DNA from 2 places in the Aeromonas dhakensis genome. Region 2 is predicted to be linked to the other one. Evidence: riboswitches for the same ligand, from Rfam matches in the RefSeq annotation. Region 2 holds a riboswitch; the other holds the start of a gene.
What was found. A riboswitch is a leader RNA that binds a small molecule or an ion and turns the genes downstream of it on or off. The one in region 2 is predicted to bind cyclic di-GMP.
Positions count from the first base shown of each region.

Region 1: it holds a riboswitch for cyclic di-GMP, as region 2 does, so the genes downstream of both, CK627_RS08555 (glycosyl hydrolase family 18 protein) here and gbpA (N-acetylglucosamine-binding protein GbpA) in region 2, are expected to answer to the same signal.

Region 1 is NZ_CP023141.1:1,733,086-1,736,235, reverse strand. Features, by position in the region: gene CK627_RS08555 (glycosyl hydrolase family 18 protein) at 1-1,380, opposite strand, end outside; cyclic di-GMP riboswitch class I at 1,496-1,581, opposite strand; gene CK627_RS08550 (ExeM/NucH family extracellular endonuclease) at 1,878-3,150, shown strand, end outside.
Region 2 is NZ_CP023141.1:1,381,921-1,389,941, forward strand. Features, by position in the region: gene CK627_RS06825 (sulfate ABC transporter substrate-binding protein) at 1-13, shown strand, start outside; gene CK627_RS06830 (RBBP9/YdeN family alpha/beta hydrolase) at 70-645, shown strand; gene cysT (sulfate ABC transporter permease subunit CysT) at 925-1,764, shown strand; gene cysW (sulfate ABC transporter permease subunit CysW) at 1,761-2,657, shown strand; gene CK627_RS06845 (sulfate/molybdate ABC transporter ATP-binding protein) at 2,680-3,747, shown strand; gene cbl (HTH-type transcriptional regulator Cbl) at 3,924-4,871, shown strand; gene gbpA (N-acetylglucosamine-binding protein GbpA) at 4,954-6,378, opposite strand; cyclic di-GMP riboswitch class I at 6,440-6,525, opposite strand; gene CK627_RS06860 (methyl-accepting chemotaxis protein) at 6,791-8,021, opposite strand, start outside.

The sequences.
Region 1 (3,150 bases), 350 kb from region 2:
GCCCGCATCCTTCATGGAGGTGGGATACTCGTAGTCCACGTCGACCCCGTCAAAGCCGTACTGGCGGATGAAGCTCACCGCCGAGTTGGCAAAGGCGTTGATGCCGTCGGTGTTGACCGAGCAGTCACCCTTGGTGGTGGCGGTATAGAAGCCGCGGGTATCGGCCCAGCCCCCCACCGAGATCAGGGTCTTCACGTCCGGATACTGCTTCTTGTACTTCGACAGCAGGTTGAAGTGGCCCTGGTAGGCGAACTCCGGATCCATCTCGGCACCCGGCACGCCGTCCCAAGTCATCTTGGTGGCCGAATCGTCCACCTTGATGGTGTGGCTCTGCTCGTCCACCGCCGCGAAGGCGTAGTTGATGTGGGTGATCTTGTCCCAGGGAATGTCGCTCACCAGATAGGAGGGCAAGCCGTTCTTGCCGGTACGCCAGGAGGTGAAGTAACCGATGACCCGGCGGGCGTGGTCATCCCCCATGCACTCGTAGCCATCCGGGCGGTAGATCTGACGAATATCGCAGGAGAGGTTGCCACCGGTGGGCGGCAGGGCTGCCTCTTCCACCTGCACGTTGACCTGGGCCGATTCGCCACTCAGGTTCTCCTTGTCGGTCGCCACCAGCTTGAGGCCGGCCAGCCCCTTGCTCTGGGGCGTCCAGTTCACCTGCCAGGGGGCGCTGGTGTCCTCCCCGACCTTCTTGCCATCGACGAACAACTCGACCTTGGCGACGTCGTCGTTGGCATCGGTGACGTTGCCGCTCACCGCCACGCTGCGACCCAGGGTCACCTTGGCGCCGGTGGCCGGGCTGCTGATGCTCACCTTGGGTGCCTCCGGCGCCACCACGGCGGCGACCTTGAAGCTGGAATCCGCTTCGCTCAGCACCTTGCCGTCTTTATCCAGCGCCCGCGCCTTGAGGGTGTGGGCGCCGACACCGGCGGCACGCCAGCTGCCGTTCCAGGGCGAGGCACTCGCCGTGGCGACCAGGGTGCCGTCGATGAGGTACTCGACCTTGACCAGCGCCGTCACCGGGCCGCTCAGGGTCACCGCCAGCGCCACACTGGCCCCTTCGTTGACACTGGCGCCGGCAGCCGGCGAGCTGACGGCCACGCCGAGCGCCGGGGGCGGCACCTCCCCGCCATAGAGTTTCCAGGCATCGGCCCAGACGACCCCGACACCGGGCTCATAGTGATAGGGCGAGGCCCCGCACCAGCCGGAGTAGGGAAATTCTTTGCACTCATAGAGATTGCCGACGTTGCTGACGATGTCGCCGGCCTTGTAGGCGGTACCGGCCTGATAGGCGGGATAAGCGGCCTGTGCCCAGGCGGGCATGGCAGCCAAAGCCACCAGCATGGCAAGCCTGCTGGGCCTTAGGGTCTGTTGCATATTGTTATCTTCCTTGTTTTGTCTTGGCATTGGTCTCCAAGGCAAAGCACAAGCGCAACCTGCGTGATGGGCGCAGACAACTGGCAATGGACCTGCCACAAACGTCACCCTCACCCTGGGAAGCCCCGCTATCTGGATCGCTCGATCTGAAGACCGGAGGCATTGCGTCCCGGCGTCTCGGCCGGTTTGCCCTTTACCTGGGTTCCGTGAGGAACAAGCCGAGTATAGGAATCAACCAGCCGAGTCTCAATCTTCATTCTCGAGGAAAAATATGTGGATGCCAGCGGGATCACATTTTCGCCAATCGGATGAAATAACAAAATTGTCATTAGTTTCATGCTGTTAGCCAAGTCAAAAAAACCGGTATTGCCCTCATTTGTATCCCCGTAATGTGCGTTGGCTCACTGGTACGACATGCCAGAAATGTGACAATGCGCGCCCTTGGCCGATGCGCCAAGGCTATGGAAACACTGGCAAAAAATAAAAAAGGAACAGATATGAAAGGAACACGTACCCTGCTGTCGCTGGCCGTGGGGATTGCGCTCGCCTCCCCGTCCGTCTATGCCGCCGGCTTCAGCTGCCCGGCCGACAGCGACCTCACCCCGATCCCGGTCATTCAGGGCAGCGGTGACAAGAGCCCGCTCATTCCCGCCGACAAGTTCGAAAGCCCCCAGAGCGTCATGGTCAAGGCGGTGGTCTCGGGTCTGGGCGAGAGCCTCAACAAGGGGTTCTACCTGCTGGATGTGCAGGGCGACGGCAACCCCCAGACCTCGGACGGCATCTTCGTCTATCTCAACGACAAAAACTTCGCCAGCAAGTACCCGGACATCAAGCCGGGCGCCGAAGTCTGCCTGGAGGCCAAGGTCGAGGAGTATTACGGCCATACCCAGCTCAAGCCACTGACTGACAGCGGCACCCCGCGCCTGCAGGTGATCGCCCAGGGCGCAGCCCCGGCCGCCATCCCGCTGCGGGTGCTGGAAAACGAGACCCTGGCCCGGGCGCTGGAGCGCCACGAAGGGATGCGGGTACGGCTCGATGCCGACAGCGCGCTCAAAATCAGCCGCAACTTCAGCTATGACTACGCCGCCCGACGCAACAACCTGGTGCTCTCCCACCAGGCGCCGCTGATGAAGCCGACCCAGCTGCACGACGCCGACAGCAAGGCCGCCAAGGCGCTGGCCAAGGCCAACGCCGGCAACCGGGTATTCCTCGAATCGGACTTCAAGGCCGCCGACGGCAAACTGCCCTGGCTGCCGGCCTGGGAGCCGGAACAGGGTTACCTGCGCATCGGCGATGCCCCAGTCAATCTGGATGCCATGGTGGGCTACAGCTACAACGAGTACCGGCTGATCGTGCCGCAGGATCAGGTGATTACCGCCGGCGATCTGCTGCGCACCAGCGACAACGACCGCCAGAGCGCCCCGGCCCGTGCCGACGGCACCGATCTGCGCGTCGGCAGCTTCAACGTGCTCAACTACTTCACCAGCCACTCCAGCGTGGGCGGTGCCCTCAACGTACTGTGCAAGGATCAGGCGGATGCGGACAGCGCCAAGGGCTGCAACCGTGGTGCCAAGAACCTGGAGGACTTCCAGAAGCAGCGCGCCAAGATAGTCAACGCCATCACCGAGATGGATGCCGACCTGCTCGGCCTGATGGAGATGGAGAACAACGGCTTTGACAGCCACTCCGCCATCAGCGACCTGGTACAGGCCCTCAACGCCCAGCAGAAAGAGGCGAGCAAGCAGTACGCCTTCGTCACCCTGCCCAAGG
Region 2 (8,021 bases):
GCCGGGTCGCTGAGCGGCCGGCCATCGTCAACTGAACTGGCCCCTGTGCCAGCTGATAGGAGCACCAAGATGAACAAGATCCTCCTGGTTCCCGGTCTGCACAACAGCGGGCCGGATCACTGGCAGAGCCGCTGGCACCAACAATTCCCCCACTGGCAGCGGATGGTGGGGCTGCCGTGGGATCGGCCCGACCTCACGGTCTGGAGCGCCAAGCTGGCGAGCAAGCTCAAAAGCCGGCGCGGGCGGGCTCACCTGGTGGCCCACTCCTTCGGCGCGCTGGCAGCCATCACGGCGGCGCGCCGGCAGCCTGACAAGGTGGCCTCGCTGTTTATCGTGGCGCCGGCGGATCCGGCCCGCTTCGGCTTGCCAGACGAGCTGCTGGCAGGCTCGCTCAAGGTGTCGGCCCAGCTGGTGGCCAGCCGCAACGATCCCTGGATGAGCTTCGAGCGGGCCGAATACTGGAGCCGGCAGTGGCAGGTGCCGCTGTTTGATGCAGGCGAGGTGGGCCACCTCAATGCCCAGTCCGGCCACGGCGACTGGCACCAGGGGCTCAACTTGCTCGGCACCCTCTATCGGCGGGCCGAGATGGTGGTGGCGCCGACGCCGGCGGTGTGGGAGCGGCGGGCGGCCTTGAGTTTTCGCTAAGCGGCGAGCGTTGAACACACTGATTTGGAACAGAGAAGGAGGGCAGGCACTCGACACCACCACAGTCTGATTTGGATAGCTTGGTACATTGCACGACGCTCCATTTTTAGGTCTTTTATTTATATAAAAGACCTTTTTTTCATTTTGTGGCTCTAAAAGCCTTGTATGTCGTTGTTAGATAAAAAAGTGCTTAGCAAAGGCGTTATTGGTGTTTGTTGCCCCTGACAGGAGTGCGCAGAATCGCTGTATCTAATGTTTTTCATAACAAACGGATGCGTTATGCGATTTGGTTCTTACTCCGTGCTGCCGGGCTTTGGCCCGACCCTCGGCTTCAGCCTGCTCTATCTGGGCGTGCTGGTGCTGCTACCGCTCTCGGCGCTGGTGCTGTTTGCGGTGAACAATCTGACCCTGGCCGAGTTCTGGCTGGTGATAGGTTCGCCGCGGGTGCTCGCCTCCTTTCGTCTGAGCTTCGGGGCCGCCTTGGTGGCGGCACTGCTCAACGCCCTGTTCGGCCTGATCCTGGCCTGGGTGCTGGTGCGTTATACCTTCCCCGGTCGTCGACTGGTGGATGCCCTGATCGATCTGCCGTTCGCCATGCCCACCGCCGTCTCCGGCATCGCCCTGTGCGCCATCTTCGCCCCCAACGGCTGGATCGGGCAGTGGGTCGCCCCGTTTGGCATCGAGCTCGCCTACAACCCCATCGGCGTGGTGATCGCTCTCACCTTCATCGGGCTGCCCTTCGTGGTGCGCACCCTGCAGCCGGTGCTGCGGGAAGCCGAAACCGAGCAGGAGGAGGCCGCCGCCAGCCTGGGCGCCGATCGCTGGCAGACCTTCATCCGGGTGCTGTGGCCGACCCTGGTGCCGGCCCTGCTGACCGGCTTTGCCCTGGCCTTCGCACGGGCGGTGGGGGAGTACGGCTCCGTCATCTTCATCGCCGGCAACCTGCCGATGGTGTCGGAGATCGCGCCGCTGATGATCATGAGCCACCTAGAGGAGTACGACTACGCAGGCGCCTCTGCCATCGCCGTGGTCATGCTGCTGATCTCTTTCATTTTGTTACTGCTTATCAACAAGTTGCAGGCCTGGAGTTGGGCCCGTATCGGAGGGAGCCGGATATGAACGCATCCAACGCAAGCCTGGCGCTGGCCACGGGCGAGGCGGTGCCGACCACCTCGGTGCGCCAGCCCCCCGTCATCCGCGAGCCGGTCTGGGTCAAGTGGCTGCTGATCACGGTCGGTCTCGGCTGGTTTGCCGCCCTGCTGCTGCTGCCGCTAGCCACCGTCTTTATCCAGGCGCTGAGCCCTGGTTTGGCCTTCTTCTGGCACGCCATCAGCGAGCCGGACGCCCTCAGCGCCCTCGGCCTCACCGCCCTGGTGACCCTCTGTTCGGTACCCCTCAACCTGCTGTTCGGGGTCGCCGCGGCCTGGGCCATCGCCCGCTTCCGCTTCCCGGGCCGGCAGTTGCTCATCACCCTCATCGATCTGCCGTTCTCCGTGTCGCCGGTGATCGCGGGGCTGATGTTCGTGCTGATGTTCGGCAGCCGCGGCTGGTTCGGTGACTGGCTGAGCGAGCACGACATCAAGGTGATCTTCGCCACCCCCGGCATCATCCTGGCCACCACCTTCATCACTGTGCCCTTCGTGGTGCGCGAGCTGCTGCCCCAGATGGAGGCGCGCGGCCCGGAAGAGGAGGAGGCCGCCATCATGCTGGGGGCGAGCGGCCTGCAGATGTTCTGGCGGGTCACCCTGCCCGGCATCCGCTGGAGCCTGATGTACGGCCTGCTGCTCTGTACCGCCCGGGCGGTGGGGGAGTTCGGCGCCGTGTCTGTGGTCTCCGGCCACATTCGCGGCCAGACCAACACCCTGCCGCTGCACATCGAGATCCTCTACAACGAGTACCAGACCGGCGCCGCCTTCGCGGTGGCCAGCCTGTTGGCCCTGTTCGGGATCTTCACCTTGCTGGGGGAAACCCTGCTGGCCCGGCTGCGTGCCCAGCCCGTTCACTCTCACTGATCACCGAATTCAAGAGGCTGCCATGAGCATTCAGGTACAAGGACTCAACAAGCATTTCAACCAGTACGCGGCGCTGGCCGACATCAACCTCGACTTTCACGACGGTGAGCTGGTGGCGCTGCTCGGCCCCTCCGGCTGCGGCAAGACCACTTTGCTGCGGATCATCGCCGGGCTGGAGCAGGCCGACTCTGGTCACGTCATCATCCGCGGCGAGGATGCCTCGGATCTGCACGTGCGCGAGCGCAACGTCGGCTTCGTGTTCCAGCACTACGCCCTGTTTCGCCACATGACGGTGTTCGAGAACGTGGCGTTTGGCCTTAGGGTCAAGCCGCGCCGCGAGCGACCGGCCGAAGCGGCGATCCGCGCCCGGGTCAAGGAGCTGCTGGATCTGGTGCAGCTCAGCCATGTGGCCGCGCGCTACCCGACCCAGCTCTCCGGCGGTCAGCGCCAGCGGGTCGCGCTGGCCCGCGCGCTGGCGGTGCAGCCCAAGGTGCTGTTGTTGGACGAGCCCTTCGGCGCCCTCGACGCCCAGGTGCGCAAGGAGCTGCGCCGCTGGCTGCGCGAGCTGCACGACGAGCTGCACGTCACCAGCCTGTTCGTCACTCACGATCAGGAGGAGGCGCTGGAGGTGGCGGACCGGGTGGTGCTGATGAATGCCGGCAAGGTCGAGCAGATCGGCACCCCGGCCGAGGTCTACGACCAGCCCGCCAGCTCCTTCGTGCACAGCTTCCTCGGCAGCGTGAATCTGTTTCGTGGGCGGGTGGCCGGGCAGGGGCTCGGCATCGGCGAGCAGCTGTTGGGTGGACCCATCAGCTCCCAGCTGGCGGAAGGCAGCGCGGCTGTAGCCTATGTGCGTCCCCACGAGCTGGAGATAGTGCCGGCGGATGCGCCGGGCGGCATCAGCGCCACCATCACCCGCCTGTTGCCCATGGGGCCGCGCATCCGGGTGGAACTGCGTGGCAATGGGGATACAAACGGTGCACACTTCGAGGCCGAGCTGAGCAAGGAGGCGGCCCGCGCCTTCCACCCGGGCCAGGGGGTGCGGCTGGTGGCCAGACAGGCTCAGCTCTACCCGGATTACCAGATTTAAGTGGCAGGCCCCTGGGGGGCCGCGCAGGCAAGCAGCGTGACCAGGGCGGAGTCTGCCCGCCTGGGATGCAACAGGGTCAGTATGGCGGCCAGAGTTCAGGCTCGGGCAGCCAGACAAGATAACAACAAGGCGGCGGGGAGGGCCCCGACCGGCCGGTCAGCGCAGGAGGCGATGACGTGAATTTTCAGCAGTTGCGAATCATTCGGGAGGCGGCACGGCGGGATTACAACCTGACCGAGGTGGCCAATGCCCTGTTTACCTCCCAGTCTGGGGTCAGCCGCCATATCCGCGAGCTGGAAGAGGAGCTGGGGATCGAGTTGTTCATCCGCTACGGCAAGCGGCTGCTCGGCATGACAGAGCCGGGCAAGGAGCTGCTGGTGATCGCCGAGCGCATCCTCGGGGATGCCGAGAACATCCGCAAGCTGGCCAGCACCTTCGCCAACCGCGACTCGGGCCGGCTGTTGGTGGCGACCACCCACACCCAGGCCCGCTACGCCCTGCCGCGGGTGGTGAAGGCGTTTCGCGAGCAGTTCCCGCTGGTGCAGCTGGAGCTGCGCCAGGGCGGTCCGGAGGAGATAGTGCGGCTGGTGCAGACCGGCGAGGTGGACATCGGCATCAGCAGCGAGCAGCTCGACAAGAGCGAAGGGGTGGTGGCGTTTCCCTACTACCGCTGGCACCACAACATAGTGGTGCCGGAGCAGCATCCGCTCAGTGCCGAGCAGGAGCTGACCCTGGCGGCGCTGGCCCAGTGGCCCATCATCACCTATCAGGCCGGGCTGACCGGGCGGGCGCGGGTGGACGAGGCGTTTGCCGAGGCCGGTATCGCCCCGCAGATCCTGCTGACCGCGCAGGACTCCGACGTTATCAAGACCTATGTCGAGCTGGAGATGGGGGTGGGCATACTGGCGGACATGGCGTTCGACACCCAGCGCGACAAGGGGCTGGTGCAGCTGGACGGCAGCCGGTTGTTTGCGCCCCACACCGCCTGGATCGGCCTTAAGCAGGGGCAGTTCCAGCACAACTTCGCCTGGCAGTTCATCCAGCTCTGCAACCCTGAGCTGGCGCTGGCGGACATTCAGGCCCGCGCCATGGGCGGCGAGCCCGCCATCGACTTCCAGATCTGAGCTGTCACACCAGAGAACACCAGAGAAAACGGGGAGCCAGTGGCTCCCCGTTTTGTTGATGGCGTCATGCTGTGCCTGCGGGTCAGTTGACCAGGATCCAGGCATCCTGCCAATTGCTACCGACCCCGGGTTCATACTGGGTGGCGCTGGCCGACCACTGGCTGCACCAGCCGCGATAGGGGAAGGGCTTGCACTGGTAGATCTTGCCGTTCTTGGGCTGCAGCACTCTGGTGCCGTCGGTGTAGGACTTGAGCCCGTCCGGGAAGGTGAACTGGTAGTCACCGCCGGCGGCCGGATCCTTGAGCATCAGGTCCAGGGTCTGCTGCACCGCATCGCCACCGGCCTTGGGTTTGCCCTCGATCACCAGCTGGTGGTGACCGGCGCTGAGCCCGGTGAGCGGCATGGTGAAGCTGTGGCTGCTGTCCTTGATGTCGGCGCTGGTCTGTCCCTTGGCGGCCCCACCGTGATCATACAGGGTGTTGGTCACGGTCAGATCGCCCTCGGCGGCCACGGTAAAGTTGAGGGTCAGCTTGCCCTCGTCGAGCAGGTATTCGCTCTCCAGGCCGCTCACGCTGACGCCGTTGCTCACCGGTGGCTGCTGCTGTTCGAGCTGGATCTCGACCCGCTCCAGCGCGCTGCCGGCCTTGAAGTAGACCGGGTTCTGGCCGTAGACGGGGTTGAACTGGCCTTCACCGCTCTGCTGGCCGGCGCGGATCTGGCTCTGCTCTGCATTGATCTTGCTCGCCAGGGCGTGGGTCCAGTTGTTCTTCTGGCCCTGCTCCGGGCTGGCGATGGTCAGCTCGGTCTGCAGATCGGGGCGTACGCCGTTGGCGTCGAACACCAGGGTTCTGGCTTTGTCGCCGACCGCCAGCTCGGTGGAAGGATAGATGGTGCCGCCCTGGCTCCATTCCAGCGGTGGCTGGGTGCCGCCCTTGAAGTTGGCGTCGATCACGTTATAGAAGCTGTTGCTGGTGTCACCCACTTCCCACACCCCCAGGATTACCTGATAGCCGGTGCGCTCGGGCAGGTTGCACTGGTGGGTGACCTGCTTGGGCGGCTGGGTCATGTTGCCGTCCACCACGCAGAAGGGGGTGAGCTCGAAGGAGGCGCGGGTCAGCGGCTGGTTCGGGTTCCAGTCCTGCTTGGTGAGGTAGTAGCGCCAGTTGCGGGTGACGTGGTTGGCGGTGAAGGTCCAGCTGATGGCGAAGGGGCCGGCCTGTACCTCGCGGCGGGTCCAGCGGTCGCTGGTCTGGGCGTTCAGCTCGCCCCAGCTGGCGCTGCCGGCCGAGGCGATCTGGCCGTCGGCAGGGCCACCATTCGGGAAGCCGGAGGGGCCTTCCACGCTCTGGGGTTCCCATTGCACCGCGCCGCACTGGCTGTTGCCGCCGGTCTTGCACAGGTAGTTGCGCGATTCCGGCTGGCTGATGTAGCCGTGGGCGAGCACGCTGCCACTGACCAGCAGGGCCAGCGTTGCAGCGACGTGATTGAGTTGGATTTTTGCTGCCATACATTCCTCTGTTCGACAGATGTGGGCAGTCAAGTTGGCAGGGGCGTTCCCCGAAACACTGTGTGGCAACCCCGCTATCCTGGACGACATGTCTTTAGACCGGAGGCTTTGCGTCCTGGCCTTTCAACCAGTTTGCCAAATGACTACATAAAGGGTCATGGTGTCGCGTTTGGCGACAACTCATCATGACTATTTTTGATTAAATAATTAAGTGTAAATCTTTACAGCTTGACCTCATCGGAGTAGAGCAAACACTTAACTTTCTGTTTTTAAATGGCTATTAACTCGGCGCCACGGCATCAAGTTCGTCGAACAGGTCGACAAGATGCAAATATTTGGCATTTTTTCGCAATGAAAAACGCCCCCGCCAGCCGATCTGGCGGGGGCGTGCGCTGCGACAAGCCAGGACGGATCAGTGGCGGATGCGCGGGCGATCCTCCTGCCGCGGCGGTTGCGGCATCCGTGGCTGGGTTGCCGGCTGGTGGCTGGCCGAGCCCAGTTTGAACAGGGCCAGCCGCTCGTCCAGGCTGCGGGAGAGTCCGGCCAGCAGCTCGCTCTCCTGAGCCAGCTGGGAGGCGGACTGGGACATCTCCAGCGCCGAGTCGTTGATGCCGCTGACGTTGCGGTTCATGTCCTCCGCCACCATGCTCTGCTGTTCCGCCGCGGTGGCGATCTGGGTCGCCATGTCGCTGACGTGCTGGATGTGGTTGACGATGAGGGAGAGATCCTGGCCCGCCTTCTCCGACTGGCCGACGCTGCTCTCCGCCAGCTTGCGGCTGGCGTCCATGGCGTCGGCCGCACTCACCGCCCGCTGCTGCAGCTGAGCTATGGTGCTCTGGATCTCCTCGGTGGACTGGCGGGTGCGGCTCGCCAGCTGGCGAACCTCGTCGGCCACCACGGCAAAGCCGCGGCCCTGTTCGCCGGCGCGGGCCGCCTCGATGGCGGCGTTGAGGGCCAGCAGGTTGGTCTGCTCCGAGATGGCGCTGATGACCGCCGTCACCTCGCTTATCTGCATCACCCCCTCCTTGAGCTGGTTGACCTGCAAGGTGGCCTGCTCCACCTCGCTGGCCAGCGCCTGGATGCCGTGCACGCTGGCGTGCACGTCCCGGTTGCCGAGGCCGGCCTCGCTGGTGGCGTCCTGGGTGTCGCGGGCGGTGTTCTCGGCGTGGCCGGCCACGTCGGCGATGGTGGCGCTCATCTCGTTCATGGCGGTGGCGAGCTGGGCCAGCTGATCCCGCTGGCTGTTGACCGCCTGGTTGGTCTGCTCGGCGGAGGCGGCGATGCGCAGGGCGGCATCCGCCACGTTGCCGGCCCCCTGGCTTGCCTCCAGCAGGGCGTGCCGGATGGCGCTGAGCCCCTGGTTGGTGCAGCTGGCGACGGCCCCCAGCTCATCCTTGCCGTGCACCGGGATGCTCACCACCAGATCGCCGGCGGCCACCTGCTGCATGGCCCGGTTGATCTCGGCCAGCGGGTTGACGATGGAGCGGCTGATGGCAAAGCCCAGCAGCCCCATCAGCAGGGTCACCAGCAGGGTGGCGCCCCCCATCAGCTGATACTGGGACCAGATGGTGGCCTGGATGTCCTGCAGCAGCACGCCGGAGCCGAGGATCCAGCCCCAGGGCTGATAGCCGGCCACCAGCGAC